4 regions of the Pseudomonas sp. PDM24 genome follow, and region 4 is predicted to be linked to each of the others. Evidence: predicted binding sites of a transcription regulator. Region 4 holds the regulator's gene; each other region holds the start of a gene.

The links. Region 4 encodes sigma-54, which starts transcription at its own class of promoters, with help from an activator protein. Its sites were predicted from a motif close to ANTGGCATNNANNTTGCTNT; they were not measured.
Positions count from the first base shown of each region.
Region 1: the regulator sigma-54 is predicted to act here: its motif matches at 1,068-1,087, upstream of flgB (flagellar basal body rod protein FlgB).
Region 2: the regulator sigma-54 is predicted to act here: its motif matches at 1,540-1,559, upstream of glnK (P-II family nitrogen regulator).
Region 3: the regulator sigma-54 is predicted to act here: its motif matches at 1,678-1,697, upstream of KW837_RS01805 (circularly permuted type 2 ATP-grasp protein).

Region 1 is NZ_JAHUWR010000001.1:12,239-16,598, reverse strand. It holds gene flgD (flagellar hook assembly protein FlgD) at 1-155, opposite strand, end outside; gene flgC (flagellar basal body rod protein FlgC) at 171-614, opposite strand; gene flgB (flagellar basal body rod protein FlgB) at 618-1,025, opposite strand; gene cheR (protein-glutamate O-methyltransferase CheR) at 1,381-2,208, opposite strand; gene KW837_RS00050 (chemotaxis protein CheV) at 2,255-3,187, opposite strand; gene flgA (flagellar basal body P-ring formation chaperone FlgA) at 3,269-4,030, shown strand; gene flgM (flagellar biosynthesis anti-sigma factor FlgM) at 4,200-4,360, shown strand, end outside.
Region 2 is NZ_JAHUWR010000002.1:430,741-435,100, reverse strand. It holds gene KW837_RS09890 (HigA family addiction module antitoxin) at 1-57, shown strand, start outside; gene KW837_RS09885 (Bro-N domain-containing protein) at 110-631, opposite strand; gene KW837_RS09880 (accessory factor UbiK family protein) at 1,086-1,346, opposite strand; gene glnK (P-II family nitrogen regulator) at 1,765-2,103, shown strand; gene KW837_RS09870 (ammonium transporter) at 2,139-3,476, shown strand; gene KW837_RS09865 (secondary thiamine-phosphate synthase enzyme YjbQ) at 3,691-4,116, shown strand; gene sutA (transcriptional regulator SutA) at 4,221-4,360, shown strand, end outside.
Region 3 is NZ_JAHUWR010000001.1:365,060-369,419, reverse strand. It holds gene KW837_RS01810 (alpha-E domain-containing protein) at 1-223, opposite strand, end outside; gene KW837_RS01805 (circularly permuted type 2 ATP-grasp protein) at 236-1,645, opposite strand; gene KW837_RS01800 (ribonuclease E inhibitor RraB) at 2,121-2,462, opposite strand; gene KW837_RS01795 (hypothetical protein) at 2,678-2,911, opposite strand; gene KW837_RS01790 (PLDc N-terminal domain-containing protein) at 3,139-3,330, opposite strand; gene KW837_RS01785 (hypothetical protein) at 3,414-3,944, opposite strand; gene KW837_RS01780 (ankyrin repeat domain-containing protein) at 4,098-4,360, opposite strand, start outside.
Region 4 is NZ_JAHUWR010000007.1:212,106-216,465, reverse strand. It holds gene lptA (lipopolysaccharide transport periplasmic protein LptA) at 1-144, shown strand, start outside; gene lptB (LPS export ABC transporter ATP-binding protein) at 144-869, shown strand; gene KW837_RS22680 (RNA polymerase factor sigma-54) at 1,055-2,548, shown strand; gene hpf (ribosome hibernation-promoting factor, HPF/YfiA family) at 2,628-2,936, shown strand; gene ptsN (PTS IIA-like nitrogen regulatory protein PtsN) at 2,949-3,413, shown strand; gene rapZ (RNase adapter RapZ) at 3,416-4,273, shown strand; gene KW837_RS22660 (HPr family phosphocarrier protein) at 4,289-4,360, shown strand, end outside.

The DNA.
Region 1 (4,360 bases), on a different contig from region 4:
TCGAGCGGGTTCTGGTTTTTCAGCTGAGTCACCAACAGTTGCAGGAACGCGTCCTTGCCCAGCGCCTGGCCGCCGGTAGCGGCCGAGGTCAGGCTGTCTTTGTTGGTCGGGGTCTGGACCGAGGAGTTGGCCAGAACATCGCTGATAACGCTCATATGAATCGCCCCTTATCACTGACCTAGGGTCAGGACCTTCTGCATCATGGTTTTGGCGGTGTTCATCATTTCGGCGTTGGTCTGGAACGAACGGCTCGCGGAAATCATGTCGGCCATTTCTTCGACGACATTGACGTTCGGGTAATAGACGTAGCCCTTGCCATCAGCAGCCGGATGGTTCGGCTCGTAGCGCGCTTCAAGGTTGCTCTGGTCTTCGACCACGCCCAGCACTTGCACGCCTTGACCGGCAGCGTCCTGGTTCTGGAACAGCGAATCGCTGCCGCCGCTCTGGCCGCCCTGGAACATGGTGGCGAATACCGGGTGGCGGGCACGGTAGGTCTGGTCGATGCTCGACGAGACGGTCTCGGCGTTGGCGATGTTCGAGGCGACGGTGTTCAAGCGAGTGGTCTGGGCACTCATGCCGCTACCGGCAATGTTGAAAACACTGGATAGAGACATGGATTACTCTCCGCGCAGGGCTGACACCAGCCCTTTGAATTTACTGTTGAGCAGGGTGAAGCTGGCCTGGAAGTTGACCGCGTTTTCCGCGTAATTCGACTGTTCCAGCTGGGCGTCCACGGTGTTCTGGTCGATCGACGGTTGCATCGGCGTGCGATACATCAGCGACTCGTCGCCATTGCCCATGCCTTCAGCTTCGATGTGACGGCTGTTGGTCATGTTCAAGGCGAACTTGCCGTTTTTGGTTTTCTCGTTCTGCTCGGCGAGCACTTTCGAGAAGTCCAGATCCCGAGCCTTGTAGTTCGGGGTGTCGGCGTTGGCGATGTTGTTGGCCAGGACTTCGGCACGCTGAGCGCGGAAGCCCAGGGCTTGTTCATGGATACCGAGCGCTTTATCGAAGCTGATGCTCATGTCGGGAAACCTTCGGGTGACCTGATTTTTCGTAACATGGACATAGCAAGCGGCGTGCCAATTCAAAAAAGCCCGTAAACCGGGGCTTTGCGCGCGGTGGCAAGCCGGCAATGCCAGAAAAGCGGCAACCGATTTCCGCCGCCTGCCGCTTTTCTGCCGCTTATCAGGAACTACACCGACCACTGTAGGAGCGAGGCTTGCCCGCGAAGGCGATGTGTCAGTCAGCGATTTTGTGTCTGATACACCGCCTTCGCGGGCAAGCCTCGCTCCTACAGGTAGTGCGGCGAGAATGAGAAATCAGGCACAAAAAAACGGGAGCCCCTGAGGACTCCCGTTTTTTTATGCCGTCAACGAATCACTTCGCCTGGTAAATGATCCCCGGACTGCACTGGACCATCTGGTAATGGTCCGGCAAACCGTTCAGCGCCTCGGACGCGCCAAGAAACAGATAACCGCCCGGCTTCAGCGTGCTGTGGATGCGCAACAGGATGTCTTTCTTCACCTCGGCGGAGAAGTAGATCAGCACGTTGCGGCAGAACACGATGTCGAACTTGCCCAGGCTCGCATAGCTGTCCAGCAGGTTGAACGAGCGAAATTCCACCCGACTCTTGATCGGCGCCTTGATCGCCCAACGTCCCGGCCCTTTCGGGTCGAAGTAACGCTGAAGGCGCTCGGGCGACAGACCGCGGCCGATGGCCAGGCTGTCGTACTCGCCGGTCTTGCAGTTGGTCAGCATGGTGCCGGACAGGTCAGTGGCAACGATCTGCACGCCCATCTTCAACTGCCCCATGTTGACCCGTTCGAACTCATCGATGGACATCGACAGCGAATACGGTTCCTGACCCGACGAACACGCTGCCGACCAGATCCGCAGGCGCTGGCCGGGGCTTGCCTTGATCGCTGCAGGCAAGACCTTGTTCTTCAAGACTTCAAACGGATAGGTGTCACGAAACCACAAGGTTTCGTTGGTGGTCATGGCATCCACCACCATCTCGCGCAAACCACTGCGCGGCTGGGTCTGGATGCGCTGAACCAGCTCACCCAATGATTTGATGCCCTGCTGCTCCATCAGTTTGTTGAGACGGCTCGAGACCAGGTATTGCTTGTTTTCACCGAGCAAAATGCCACAGGCTTTTTCCAGGAATACCCGGAACTGTTCGAAATCCAAATTACCCGTAGACAAAGATGCCGCCTCTTAAATCGTTTTGACCGCCAGGGGCAGAAGGCCCCTAGCTGTTATCTGCTGCTTTGATCCGGTCGACTACCCGGGATGCCAGGTCATCAGGACGGAATTTGGCCAGGAAGTCATCGGCCCCGACCTTCTTGACCATCGCCTGATTGAACACACCCGACAACGAAGTATGCAGGATGATATGCAGCTTTTGCATGCGTGGGTCGTTGCGGATCTCAGCCGTCAGGGTGTACCCGTCCATCTCCGGCATCTCGATGTCGGAGATCATCATCAGGAACTCTTCTTCCGGCTTCTTGCCCTCATCGACCAGCTTGCGCAGGTAATCCAGCGCTTGCCGGCCGTCATTCAACGCCACCACTTCGACGCCGACGGTTTGCAGGCAACGGGTCACCTGCTTGCGCGCCACCGATGAGTCATCGACCGTCAGCACGCGCAAGGACAACGCCTTGTGCTGAGTCTCGACATCCACCACGCCCACCGAAATCGCTTCCGGTGTCGGTGACACTTCCGCCAGCACCTTCTCGACGTCGATGATTTCGACCAACTGATTGTCGACCCGAGTCACCGCCGTCAGGTAGTGATCGCGCCCGGTGCCCTTGGGTGGCGGATGAATCTCCTCCCAGTTCATGTTGACGATGCGCTCTACCGATCGAACCAGGAAACCCTGAGTCTTGGTGTTGTACTCCGTGATGATCACGAAGGGATTGCTTTGATCTTTCAGCGCTCCGGAGCCGGTCGCCATCGCCAGATCCAGAATCGGAATGGTCGCCCCCCGAATATTCGCCACACCGCACACGACAGGACTGGACTTGGGCATCAGGGTCAGTTTGGGGCATTGCAGCACCTCACGAACCTTGAACACGTTGATCCCATACAGCTGCTGGCCGTCGAGACGGAACAACAACAGCTCAAGGCGATTCTGCCCCACCAGTTGCGTGCGCTGGTTCACCGAATCCATTACACCAGCCATGCCCAGACTCCTACACCAACGCTAAGTGTGTTGCGACGCACATTCTTCACTAAACGGCACGGCGCTTGCTTTTTAACTCTTATGAACACAGAACCGACATTTTTCCGACACCTGACATCAGCCTGCCGCAGATTACTCTGTGCGATGTCGGCCGTTTGCCTGTTCAACGCTGGCAGCCCTGCCCTTGCTGACGCGGTTACCTTGCCTGACATGCTTATCGGCGTCACTCAGGGCTTTCTTGAATTCACCGTAGAAGACTATCTGGCCACCAGTCAAACGCAAGGACGCTACGAAATCGAGGTCAACCAGCTCGATCCGCGCCTGCGCATGCCTATGTGCGACAAGGAATTGACAGCCACCCTCGAGAGCCCCGCGAGGCCTCTGGGCCGGGTTACGGTCAAGGTTCGCTGCGACGGTGCCTCCCCCTGGACAGTCTTCGTACCCGCTCAAGTACGGCTGTTTCGCGACATCGTGACCACCACTCGTCCGCTCAAGCGCACAGGGATTATCGAACCTCAGGACGTGACCCTTCGCGAACGCGATATCAGCCTGATAAATCAGGGTTTTCTGACTTCCGTCGATCAAGCGATCGGACAAAAACTGACCCGACCAATGGTCGCCGATCAGGTGATTACCCTGGTGCACCTCGAACAGGCGGAAGTCATTCGCAAGGGCGATCAAGTAGTGATTACCGCCCGCAGTGGTACGCTCAGTGTGCGTATGCCGGGTGAAGCGCTGTCCAATGGCGGCATGAGCGAACAGATTCGCGTGAAAAACCTCAACTCCCAGCGGGTCATCAAGGCGCAAGTCACCGCGCCCGGCCAGGTGGAAGTTTCCATGTAAGCGGCCATGTAGTTTGTGAAGAGATGGCGCGCCACTGGGCTGTTGCCTAAACTGTGCCGCATGCAGGACACACGCTGGCGCATGCACGCTCATTGATAAATGGGCCTAAAGTTTTCACAAGAAGAGCCGAAAACATGGCAAGCGTCCAAATACCCAGAGGTTTTTTGTCATGGTCATCGATTTCAGTCGTTTAAACAGCTCCTCGTCACTTACGGGCAGTACACGTACCAGCGCCGCGAAGGAAACCGCCGAAGCCGGCCAATCCGCACCGCTGAATACCCCGGCCGAACAGGCCAGTACCACCAAAAGCGGGGAGTCGGTACACCTCAG
Region 2 (4,360 bases), on a different contig from region 4:
ATCGAACGAGGGGCTGCGATCCGGGATCAGGTTGAGCGTCTTCCGCACTGTGCTTGATCCTCTGCTCCTGAACGAACCCCACGCTACGAACGTGGGGTTTTTTTGTCGTTCAGAATGCCTGAAGTATTCGCGACGCACGTTTCCACCACGGCGCATTGACCGAATGCTGTGGCTGTTCTCGATCTGGCAGGATCTGCGGAACATCCTGCAATCGAATCCACGGCTGGTTATTCCAGTGCAGCAAACTCAACGACATTTCCGGCCAATTCAGCAGGCTCAGGATCGGGCGCTCTGTTGAGGTGGGTTGTTGGGCGTCTCTGAGCGCCGGCACCACGTCGTGGGTCAGCCATTCGCGCAGGCCTCGGTATTCGGGGCAGTAGTGGTAGACCAGTAATGCGTAGACACCGGATTCGCTGATGAGCAGGGTGTTTTCGACGGTGCCATGGATGAGCATCTGTAGGGTTTGGTGTTGGTCGGGGTCGAGTTTGCGGACGGCGCGTTCGTCGAGGAAGAGGCGCAGGAGTCGGCCGAGGTCTCGGGCGCTGAACCAGGGTTGGTTTCCGAGGAGGAGGGCGTGGAGGTGGAGTTTGTGGCGGGTGAATATGTGTGGTGTCAGATAGTTTTCGTCCATAGTGCAGTGCCCAAATTCGCTTGATAGATGACTGCCTCTTATCGTCGCCAAACAATAAAGGTGGCAGCTGCGTGCGGGTTGGCGAACCGGCCAAGCGAATACCGGCAGACCCGAAGGTCTCCCACACACAGCCGCCATATAACGAATCGAGAGAAATACCCGATATCGAATGACGTTGCGTGCATAGCTTGGTTCCAGGTCGCCAAACCTAGTGCTGACATTCAGCATCAGGTGAGCTTAGGAGCCGGGGCTTTGCGACGCTATCGGACGGCGGTGCTGATCTTTGTAGGAAGTTGCCGGGATGTTTGCGGGGCTTAAGATCAAAAGATCGCAGCCTTCGGCAGCTCCTACAGGGGTGGTCGTTCCAGCGAGGGGCTGCTGGAACACCGTGGTGACTCTATCGCGAGCAGGCTCGCTCCCACATAGACCCCATTGTCAAAGGGGATCGGCGGGGTTACTCGGTCGGTGGATTGAGCTTCGCTTCCAGCTCAGCCACTTTCGCTTCAAGGCTCTCCAACCGTGCGCGGGTCCGCGCGAGCACAACCATCTGGCTATCAAACTCTTCCCGGCTCACCAGGTCCAGCTTGCTGAAGCCGCTCTGCAACAAAGCCTTGAACTGGCTTTCGATTTCGCTTTTCGGCAGCGGGGTGTCGCCGCTGAAGAGGCGGGAGGCGGTGCCGCTCAGGGCGTCGAGGAAGTCTTTGGGCGCGAGCATGGGGAATGTTCCTGTCAACAATGGCGGGCAGTGTACCACGCAGTGTCTATAGTCAATCTCGGCAGCTGCGATGCACGCTTTTCGCGCAGTCGAGTGGGCAGTCGCGCACTGTTGTTGTGCGTAACGGTTGCGTCAATCGGGTGAAAGGCTCTTTGGCAGCGGCCAAGGTATTGAAATCAATGGGTTTTGGATAGATGGCAAGCTTTCTGCTTAGTCGCTGGTGACCCATGCACTGATGCAGTCGCTGTGACGAATGCAGTGCGCCAAGCGGAACGGGGGAAGTTTCGTGCGGAGTGGTTAGCTGGCGTCGGACGGGCAGGTAAGGCCGAACGATGCGTTACAAAGCCAGGCACTGCGCTTAGACTTGAGTCGGGTTTGTTTTCCTGGGGCAAGTCCACCAATTCGGGAGAGAGTTTTCATGAAGCTAGTCACTGCCATCATCAAGCCGTTCAAACTGGACGACGTGCGCGAGTCGCTGTCCGAGATCGGCGTGCAGGGCATTACCGTTACTGAGGTCAAAGGCTTCGGTCGGCAGAAGGGTCACACCGAGCTGTATCGCGGCGCGGAGTACGTGGTCGATTTTCTGCCCAAGGTGAAGATCGATGTCGCCATTGACGACAAGGATCTGGACCGGGTTATCGAGGCGATAACCAAGGCTGCCAACACCGGCAAGATCGGTGACGGCAAGATCTTCGTGGTCAATCTGGAACAGGCGATTCGCATCCGTACCGGCGAAACCGATACCGACGCAATCTAAGCCGCCACAAACCCAACGCCCCAGGAGAAAACAATATGACTCTGCGTAAAATCGCAGGGCTAGGAGCCCTGTTGTCCCTCGTAATGCCCGGCCTGGCCATGGCGGCAGACGAAGTGGCGGCCCCAGTCCTCAACTCCGGCGATACCGCCTGGATGATGACCTCGACAGCCCTTGTGCTGTTCATGACCATTCCCGGTCTCGCGCTGTTCTACGGCGGCATGGTTCGCTCGAAAAACATTCTTTCCGTGATGATGCAGTGCTTCGCCATTACCGGTCTGATCAGCATTCTGTGGGTCATTTATGGCTACAGCATTGCGTTCGACACCACCGGCATGGAGCAGGGCGTCGTCAACTTCAACTCGTTCTTCGGCGGCATGGGCAAGGCGTTCCTCGCCGGTGTCACGCCTTCGAGCCTGACCGGCCCCGCGGCGCTGTTCCCCGAGGCGGTCTTCATCACCTTCCAGATGACTTTCGCCATCATCACTCCAGCGTTGATCGTCGGTGCTTTCGCCGAGCGGATGAAGTTCTCCGCCATGCTGATCTTCATGGGCATCTGGTTCACCCTGGTTTATGCACCGATCGCGCACATGGTCTGGTCCGGTAACGGCGGCCTGATGTGGGACTGGGGCGTTCTCGACTTCGCCGGCGGTACCGTGGTGCACATCAACGCCGGTGTGGCTGGTCTGATTGCCTGCCTGGTGTTGGGCAAGCGTAAAGGTTTCCCGACCACCCCGATGGCCCCGCACAACCTCGGCTATACCCTGATGGGTGCGGCGATGCTGTGGGTCGGCTGGTTCGGTTTCAACGCCGGTTCCGCTGCCGCCGCCAACGGCACTGCCGGCATGGCGATGCTGGTCACGCAGATCGCCACCGCTGCGGCGGCGCTGGGCTGGATGTTTGCCGAGTGGATCACTCACGGCAAGCCAAGCGCACTGGGTATCGCCTCGGGTGTGGTGGCCGGTCTGGTTGCAATTACTCCGGCGGCAGGCACCGTGGGCCCGATGGGCGCTCTGGTGATCGGTCTGGCGGCGGGCGTGGTGTGCTTCTTCTGCGCCACCACCCTGAAACGCAAACTCGGTTATGACGATTCCCTGGATGCCTTCGGCGTGCATGGTATCGGCGGTATCCTCGGCGCAATCCTGACGGGTGTGTTCGCGGCACCGGCCCTTGGTGGCTTCGGCACCGTGACCGACATCGGTGCACAAGTCTGGATCCAGTGCAAAGGCGTTGGCTTCACGGTGATCTACACCGCGATCGTCACGTTCATCATCCTCAAGGTCCTGGACGCCGTCATGGGTCTGCGTATCACCGAGGAAGAAGAAGCTGTCGGCATCGATCTGGCGCTTCACAACGAACGCGGCTACAACTTGTAAGCACGCGCACGAAAAATTTGCCCGGCTTGCCGGGCATTTTTTTGTCCGGGATTTGTCAGTGAAGGAAGGGCTGAAAGGTTTTTTCATACACGTTCAGTCCCGTTTACGACGGGCGTTTTTCTGCGGCCAATGGCTTACACGATTGAAGGAATATTAGGGCCTTTGTTTTTTTCCAGAGCGCGCTAGAATGCGCCCCGAACGTGCGGAGAACAGTATGTGGCAACAGACTCTGATCACCTTGCGAGCACGGCCCCGGGGCTTTCATCTGGTAACGGATGAATTACTCGCTGGCTTGCCTGAACTCAAGGCGTGTCGGGTCGGTCTGTTGCATTTGTGGCTACAGCATACCTCGGCGTCGTTGACCATCAACGAGAACGCCGATCCGGCGGTACGTCGCGACTTCGAACGATTTTTCAATCGTCTGATCCCACAAGGAACAGACGGCTATGAGCATAACGACGAAGGCCTGGACGACCTCCCGGCGCACTTCAAGGCCAGCGTACTTGGCTGTCAGCTCAGTTTGCCGATCTCGGCAGGCCGACTGGCGTTGGGGATCTGGCAAGGTGTTTATCTGGGCGAGCACCGTGATCACGGCGGTGCCCGTAAAGTCCTCGCCACCGTGCACGGTGAAGGGGCATGAAAACCGCTGGTTACCAGTGGTGGTTGATTTTTTTCCGGCAGCCGTCGACAGACAGCAAAGCTGGGCTATAACTAATTTGCTTTTCGCAAGTCATGAGGTAGAACATGAGCGACGATGATCTGGAAAACGACGACCTCGAAGTAGGCGACGAAGACGAAACCGAAGAAGGCCTTGAAGCGGCGGCAGAAGACGTCGCTGAAGACGACAGCGGTGATGTGCCCGTTCCGACTGCCAAAGGCAAGGT
Region 3 (4,360 bases), on a different contig from region 4:
AATGCAGCAGCCGTTCGGCATGCAGATCGCCGTGGCGCTCCAGGTAATCGTCCAGAGTGCCGGTGATCAGCAACGGCATGGCGAGTTCGTGCAAGCCGTCGCCACGACCATCCTGAGGCATCAGTGACAGCGAATAACTGATGTCGAGCATCCGTGCGAGGTTTTCGGCCCGCTCCAGGTAACGCGACATCCAATACAGATCCGAGGCAGTTCTACTTAACATGGCAGGCTTCCTTCAATCCTCGACCACCCAGGTGTCCTTGGTTCCGCCGCCCTGGGAGGAATTCACCACCAGGGAGCCTTCGCGCAAGGCGACACGGGTCAAACCGCCGGGCACAACCCGGGTTTCGCGGCCAGACAATACAAACGGACGCAGGTCGATATGGCGTGGAGCGATGCCGTTTTCGACAAAGGTCGGACAGGTCGATAAAGACAACGTCGGTTGGGCGATGTACGCGTGGGGTTTGGTTTTGATCCGCTCACGGAAAGATTCGATTTCCGCCGCCGTCGCCGCCGGCCCCACCAGCATTCCGTAACCACCGGAGCCCTGGGTTTCCTTGACCACCAGTTCTGGAAGATTGGCCAGCACGTGGGACAGCTCAGAGGGATTACGACATTGCCATGTCGGCACGTTCTTCAGGATCGGCTCTTCATCCAGATAGAAACGAATCATGTCCGTGACGAAGGGGTACACCGACTTGTCATCCGCGACCCCGGTGCCGATGGCATTCGCCAGCACCACGTTGCCGGAACGGTAGGACGACAGCAGACCTGGAACGCCGAGCATCGAATCCGGGTTGAACGCCAACGGATCGAGGAAGGCATCGTCGAGGCGCCGGTAGATCACGTCGACCGCTTTCGGCCCGTCCGTGGTACGCATGAACACCTTGTCATCACGCACGAACAGGTCCGCGCCTTCCACCAGTTCAACGCCCATTTCCCGGGCCAGAAATGCATGCTCGAAAAACGCGCTGTTGAAGCGCCCCGGCGTCAGCACTACCACGCTTGGGTTGTCGATCGGGCTGGAACTTTTCAGGGTGTCGAGCAACAGGTTCGGATAGTGGTCGATCGGCGCGATGCGCTGGGCTGCGAACAATTCGGGGAACAATCGCATCATCATCTTGCGATCTTCGAGCATGTAGCTCACGCCGCTGGGGGTACGAAGATTGTCTTCGAGCACGTAGTACGTGCCGTCGCCATCACGTACCAGGTCGACGCCGGAAATGTGCGAATAGATATCGCGGTGCAGATCCAGCCCCTGCATCGCCAACTGGTATTGCTCGTTGGCCAGCACTTGCTCGGCCGGGATGATGCCGGCCTTGATGATGCGCTGCTCGTGATAGAGGTCGGCAAGGAACATGTTCAATGCCTTGACCCGCTGAATGCAGCCGCGCTCGACGACCCGCCATTCACTGGCGGGGATACTGCGGGGAATGGTGTCGAAGGGAATCAGGCGCTCTGTCCCTTGCTCATCACCATAGAGCGTGAATGTAATCCCGGCACGATGAAATAACAGATCGGCCTCGCGTCGCCGTTGTGCCAAAAGCTCGTCAGGCGTTTCGGCCAGCCAACGGGCAAACTCCCGATAATGCGGGCGGACCTGGCCGCCGGCATCGTACATCTCATCAAAATAGGTGCGGATCATGCCGTACTCCTTGTCACCCGGACATCCAGGCCTTCGCAAGGCCCGTGCCATCGGCATAAACGCTTTAATATCAATCAGTTGGATAATGGCGCTGCACGCACCGCACCAATCCTGTGCGGTAAATGCCCCAACCTGATTGCCCCCGCTTCATGGCGAAGCAATGCTGTCGCCTATCAGCAGCATAGCCAGAGTTGATTTCACTGCCCGGGGGGCGATGCGGATAATCCGCGCATTCGCTGGAAAACCTGACCGAAACTTCCCTTTAGCCGCCTGCTCAGGCGGTTTTTTTTGTTTTTTTGAAACGTTATGAATCAAAAACCCAGATCAAAAGATCGCAGCCTCGTTTCACCTGTAGGAGCTGTGTAGGAGCTGTCGAGTGAAACGAGGCTGCGATCTTTGGCCTTTGCAAACCGCGAAAACGAAAACGGCCAACCCAAAGGTCAGCCGTTGCTGAGTGTTGTCACTGTTCATAAAGTTATGCGAGTAGCCCTCGTACCTCCTGCTTGACGCCCCATCCTTCGATGATACCGCCCAGAGGCTCGACCACCGCCTCAAAGTCCTGCTCAAAGTCGCCGATACCGTCGTAAGTGGCGTACATCACTTTGCTCAGTTCCAGATGCCACGCGCCGTCATCGCGCACGCTGATCTGGGCATTCAAGGATTCACCACAAAAATGACCTGCCGCCCTGCGTGCCCGCTCCTCGTCCGGGAAAATGGCGTAGAACTCGATGGGATGGAATCGTGAAAAGTCGAAACCGCCTTCTTTCATGCGGCGCAACACGCTGCTGCTGATGTCTTCTTGATAGGCTGTGCTCATGAAACGTCCCCCTCAGACTGATGGATAGACTTTCCGTATTCCCTGCACTTTCAACCGATTGGTGAGAGCGATACGGCAACAGAGGTTGCCGACGGGAAACAAGCATGTAGCTGACAAGACCAGACCTTAGCGAGTCATTCGCTGATCTCGCTTGCAGAGTAGCCCCAAGATAGAGCCGCTGCCAAGGTCTGGGTGTGAATGTGACAAGAGGTGTATCAGATCGGGGTAATACTGATGATTTCAATGCTGTTCTGGGATTTCAGGCTTTTGACGGTCGGATCATCGGTACGACCCTCCAGATCATTGAGATCCAGTTCGGCAGCGATCGGCAGGCGTCGGGCGCGAATGAGTTTGGCGGCTTGCTCGCTATTCGGGCATTCCTCGCACTCGAAGAGTTCGTCCACTGTTTCACCGTGATCATCCACGAAAGTGATTTTCCACTTTTGCATCGGTGCCTCCTCGATAAAACCCATGGATGGGCTTACTTCTATCTGGACTTTAGCCCTGATTGATCGTTCAACGGATTACCGCGTGTCGGCATGAATAAACACAGAACCTGAGGGAGCGGGCTTGCTCGCGAAAGCGGTTTGTCTGTTACATCGATGCTGAATGTGTCGACGTCTTCGCGATGTAAGCCCGCTCCCACAAGGGAAATGCGTTGTGCTTGAGGATGCAGTCAGATCCGCACGTTACCTCGTGGCCCGGCGATGGCCCAGATGATCAGGCCCAGGACCGGCAGCAGCAGGATCAATAGCACCCAGATGATTTTCATCCCGGTCTCGGCGCCACTTTTAAGCACGTTGATGATGGCCCAGATATCCAGGGCAAGAATAATCAGGCCAACCAGGCTGTTGAACGTGGAACCCATGGTGACGCTCCCGAAGAGTGGTATGCCCTCTTAGGATAGTCGGGCCTTGCGAGGGTTCCGTTTTATTACCGTTCTGGGCAGCTTCAGACGTGGATTGCCACTTTCAGGGCTTCCAGCGATGGCGCTGCGGCGATGCCGACTTCGGCGCACATCTCCAGCACCCGGGGCACGTCGTTACCGTAGACCAGCACCACTTGCAGCTCGTCGTCGAGCAACTGGCTGAAGTTCATCAGCGTGTAACCGCCGTTTTCCTTGTTCATGCTGCTCATCTGCACCTGAATGCGATTGAGCGCCGTCAGGGCTTCGGTCTTGGCCAGTTGCTTGGGTTTGATGTTGAAATCGACACCGGGGCCGAATGAAGCGACGATCTGCGCAAACAGGTCCATGTAGGTGTCAGCCTGGAACAGCACGGTTTCCGGCAAGCTGCCGACGACCACCCACTCACCCAACGGGATCGGGAAGGTGTCGTCGTAGTTGATGTCCGGATTGGCCGTCAGAAAAGCTTCTGGATCGGCGTAGGCCTGAACCGCTTCGTCAGCGACTTTCAGGATTTCGTCATCGCTCATGCACCCGGAGCTGATTTTGCTGATGAGTTCGACGAGTGCGGCTTTCATGAGGTGGATCCTGTAGCGAGGGAGATTTGAGGGCGCGAAGGATAGCGCATTACATGTAGGAGCGAGGCTTGCCCGCGAAGAAGATGATGCGGTTTAACTGGGAAACCGGGTTATCGTTCTTCGCGGGCAAGCCTCGCTCCTACGGATTTGAGGTCAGGACAGAAGTTTCTGCAATTGTGCGGTGGTATCCACCGCCCCCATGGTTTTGGCCGCGTCCAGCGCGGATACGCCGTTGGCATCCTTGGCCTTCGGGTCAGCGCCTTTACTGATCAGGTAGTCGATGATTTCGACGCGGTTGAACATTGCCGCCATCATCAACGCAGTGCGACCGTCGAAGGACGAACCTTCCACTTGCGCGCCACCTTCCACCAACGCCTTGACCACCGCCAGATCACCCTTGAATGCCGCGCCGGCAA
Region 4 (4,360 bases):
CAAGGCGAGAAAATCGTCTACGACACGGTCAAAAAGCTTGCGAGCGCCGGTCGCGCCACGGGTAACAAGGTCACCGAGGCACGCCCTCGCATCGACATGGTGATCCAGCCGAAGAAGAAAACCGACGAGCAAAAGGCCCAGTAATGGCAACTCTGAAAGCTCAGCATCTGGCCAAGAGCTACAAGAGCCGTCAGGTCGTGCGCGACGTCAGCCTGTCCATCGACAGCGGTCAGATCGTCGGCCTGCTTGGCCCTAACGGCGCCGGTAAAACCACCTGTTTCTATATGATTGTCGGCCTGGTACAGGCCGATCAAGGCCGCGTACTGATCGACGACCTGGACGTCAGCCACCAGCCGATGCACGGTCGTGCGAAGGCCGGCATCGGCTATCTTCCGCAAGAAGCGTCGATCTTTCGCAAACTGTCGGTGGCCGACAACATCATGGCCATCCTCGAGACCCGCAAGGAGCTCGATAAGGCCGGTCGTCGCCAAGAGCTGGAAAGCCTGCTGCAGGAATTTCACATCCATCACATCCGTGACAATCTCGGCATGAGCCTGTCCGGTGGTGAACGCCGCCGTGTGGAAATCGCCCGGGCACTGGCTACCAACCCGAAATTCATCCTCCTCGACGAACCCTTCGCCGGCGTGGACCCGATTTCGGTGGGCGACATCAAGCAGATCATCCATCACCTCAAGGCTAAAGGCATTGGCGTGCTGATCACGGACCACAACGTTCGTGAGACCCTGGATATCTGCGAAACCGCCTACATCGTCAACGACGGCCAACTGATTGCTGAAGGTGACTCCGCCACCATCCTCGCCAATGAACTGGTCAAGGAAGTGTATCTGGGCCACGAGTTCCGCCTGTAAGCACCTGAGGTGCCCGGGTCGCCGAGGGAGCGCTTACTTCAATAAAAAATCAATAACTTTTTATTGTTACAGCGCTCTAGGCAAACACTTCAGTTTCGGGCATATAATTTGCTTATGTTTGGCGCTTCGGCGCCCTGTAGTGGATGGCGCATGTGCGCCGGCGAATAAGGTGTTAAGCCCCTGCCATGAAACCATCGCTAGTCTTGAGAATGGGCCAGCAGCTGACGATGACACCGCAGCTGCAACAGGCCATCCGCCTGCTCCAATTGTCGACCCTGGACCTGCAACAGGAAATCCAGGAGGCTCTGGAGTCCAATCCGATGCTCGAACGCCAGGAAGAAGGCGACGACTTCGATAACGCCGACCCCTTGGCCGATAGCGCCGAACAGAAACCCAACGCCGACATTCAGGAACCCTCCTACCAGGAAACCGCCCCGACGGTGGACAACCTTGAGGAAGGCGACTGGAACGAGCGCATCCCCAACGAATTGCCCGTCGACACAGCCTGGGAGGATGTCTACCAGACCAGCGCCAGCAGCCTGCCGAGCAACGATGACGACGAGTGGGACTTCACCACCCGCACATCGGTCGGTGAAAGCCTGCAAAGCCATTTGCTCTGGCAACTGAACCTGGCACCGATGTCCGACACTGATCGCCTGATCGCCGTGACCCTGATCGACTGCATCAACAATCAGGGCTACCTGGACGAAACCCTCGAGGAAATCCTCGAAGCGTTCGACCCGGAACTGGACATCGAACTCGACGAAATCGAAGCCGTCCTGCACCGCATCCAGCAATTCGAACCCGCTGGCATCGGCGCCCGCAACCTGGGTGAATGCCTGCTGCTGCAACTGCGCCAGTTGTCCGCCAAGACCCCTTGGCTGGCCGAAGCCAAGCGCCTGGTCACCGATTACATCGACCTGCTCGGCAGCCGCGACTACAGCCAGCTGATGCGCCGCATGAAGCTCAAGGAAGATGAGCTGCGCCAGGTCATCGAATTGGTCCAGAGCCTCAACCCGCGCCCGGGCTCACAGATCGAGTCCACCGAAGCCGAATACGTCGTTCCCGACGTGATCGTGCGCAAGGACAACGAGCGCTGGCTGGTGGAGCTGAACCAGGAATCGGTGCCACGCCTGCGGGTCAACGCCCAATATGCCGGTTTCGTGCGCCGCGCCGATACCAGCGCTGACAACACCTTCATGCGTAATCAGCTGCAGGAGGCTCGCTGGTTCATCAAGAGCCTGCAAAGCCGCAATGAAACCCTGATGAAAGTCGCCACCCAGATCGTCGAGCATCAACGCGGCTTTCTTGAGTACGGTGACGAAGCCATGAAGCCGTTGGTGCTGCATGACATTGCCGAAGCAGTCGGCATGCATGAATCGACCATTTCACGGGTGACCACGCAAAAATTCATGCATACCCCACGGGGCATCTATGAACTGAAATACTTTTTTTCCAGCCACGTCAGTACCTCTGAAGGCGGTGAATGCTCGTCCACGGCGATCCGCGCGATCATCAAAAAACTGGTTGCCGCGGAAAATCAGAAAAAGCCGTTGAGTGACAGCAAGATCGCTGGTTTACTGGAGGCACAAGGCATTCAGGTAGCCCGTCGCACCGTCGCCAAGTACCGCGAATCCCTGGGGATCGCGCCTTCCAGCGAACGGAAGCGGTTGATGTAGCCGCCGGGCTGGCCACAGCGTTCCAGTGGCAGGCATTTCTGCCTGCCGCTTTATGCACTGGCAACGAAGGAGAAGCTGTATGCAAGTCAACATCAGTGGACACCAACTGGAAGTGACCGAACCCCTGCGCACCTACATCGGCGAAAAACTCGACCGATTAGAGAGGCATTTCGACAAGATCACCAATGTGCAAGTCACGATGAACGTCGAAAAACTGCTGCAGAAGATCGAAGCCACGCTGCATATTCCCGGCGGAGAAGTGGTCGCCAATGCCGAGCATACGGACATGTATGCCGCCATCGACCTGCTGACCGACAAGCTGGATCGCCAACTTAAAAAGCATAAGGAAAAGACCCAGAGCCTCCTCCAGGGCGCGACCGGTCGTTAACACCCCCAATCCATGATCCGACTAGAAACCATCCTGACCCCCGGCCGTTCCCAAGTGAACGCGCCGGGTGGCAGTAAAAAGAAAGCCCTCGAGCAAATTGCCAACCTTATCCACCGCGAAGTACCGGATCTGGAAATGCAGGACGTCTTCGAGGCCCTGATTGCCCGTGAGAAACTCGGTTCTACCGGTTTCGGCAACGGCATCGCCATCCCCCACTGCCGGCTCAAAGGCTGCACCTCGCCAATCAGTGCGCTGCTGCACCTGGAAGCCCCTATCGATTTCGATGCCATCGACGGTGCCCCGGTTGACCTGCTGTTTGTGCTGCTGGTCCCGGAAGCCGCCACCGATGCACACCTGGAATTGCTGCGCCAGATTGCCAGCATGCTGGATCGCAAGGAAGTGCGTGAAAAATTGCGCAGCGCCCCGAGCAACGAAGCCTTGTATCAGGTTGTCCTGGACGAGCAGAACGGTCACTAATCATGCGCCTGATCATCGTCAGTGGCCGCTCCGGCTCAGGTAAAAGTACCGCCCTCGATGTGCTCGAGGACAACGGCTACTACTGTATCGACAACCTGCCGGCCGGCTTGCTGCCGGAACTGGCCGAACGCGCGCTGATTCACACCGAACTGGCACAACCGCTGGTGGCCGTGTCCATCGATGCGCGCAACCTGCCGAGCCACCTGTCACGGTTTCCCGAATTGCTGGAAGAGGTCCGCAGCCGGCATATCCAGTGCGATGTGCTGTATCTGGACGCCGACGAAGAAACCTTGCTCAAACGCTTTTCGGAAACTCGCCGTCGTCACCCGCTGAGCAGCGCCAATCGTTCGCTGGCGGAGGCGATCCAGGATGAAACCAATCTGCTGGGGCCTATCGCCGATCTGGCTGACCTAAAAGTCAATACCACCAATCTGAACCTGTATCAGCTACGCGATACCATCAAACTGCGCCTGCTGAATCAGCCGGAGCCCGGCACTGCGTTCCTGGTGGAATCTTTCGGGTTCAAGCGGGGCATGCCGGTGGACGCCGATCTGGTGTTCGACGTGCGCTGCCTGCCTAACCCCTACTGGAAGCCGGAGCTACGGGCACAGTCCGGGCTTGATCAACCGGTGGCCGAGTACCTGGCGGCACAGCCGGACGTCGAAGAGATGTTCCAGGACATTTCCTCATACTTGCTCAAGTGGCTACCCCGCTTTGCCGCCAGCAATCGCGCCTATGTCACCATTGCCATTGGCTGCACTGGCGGGCATCACCGCTCTGTCTACCTGACCGAACGTCTGGGTCAGGTCCTGCAAAAAACCCTGAAGAACGTCCAGGTCCGCCACCGCGACCTCAGCTAAAGGATTCACATCGCGATGCCTGCTCTGGAAATCGAAATTATCAACAAGCTGGGTCTGCATGCCCGCGCGTCTGCAAAATTTGTCGGA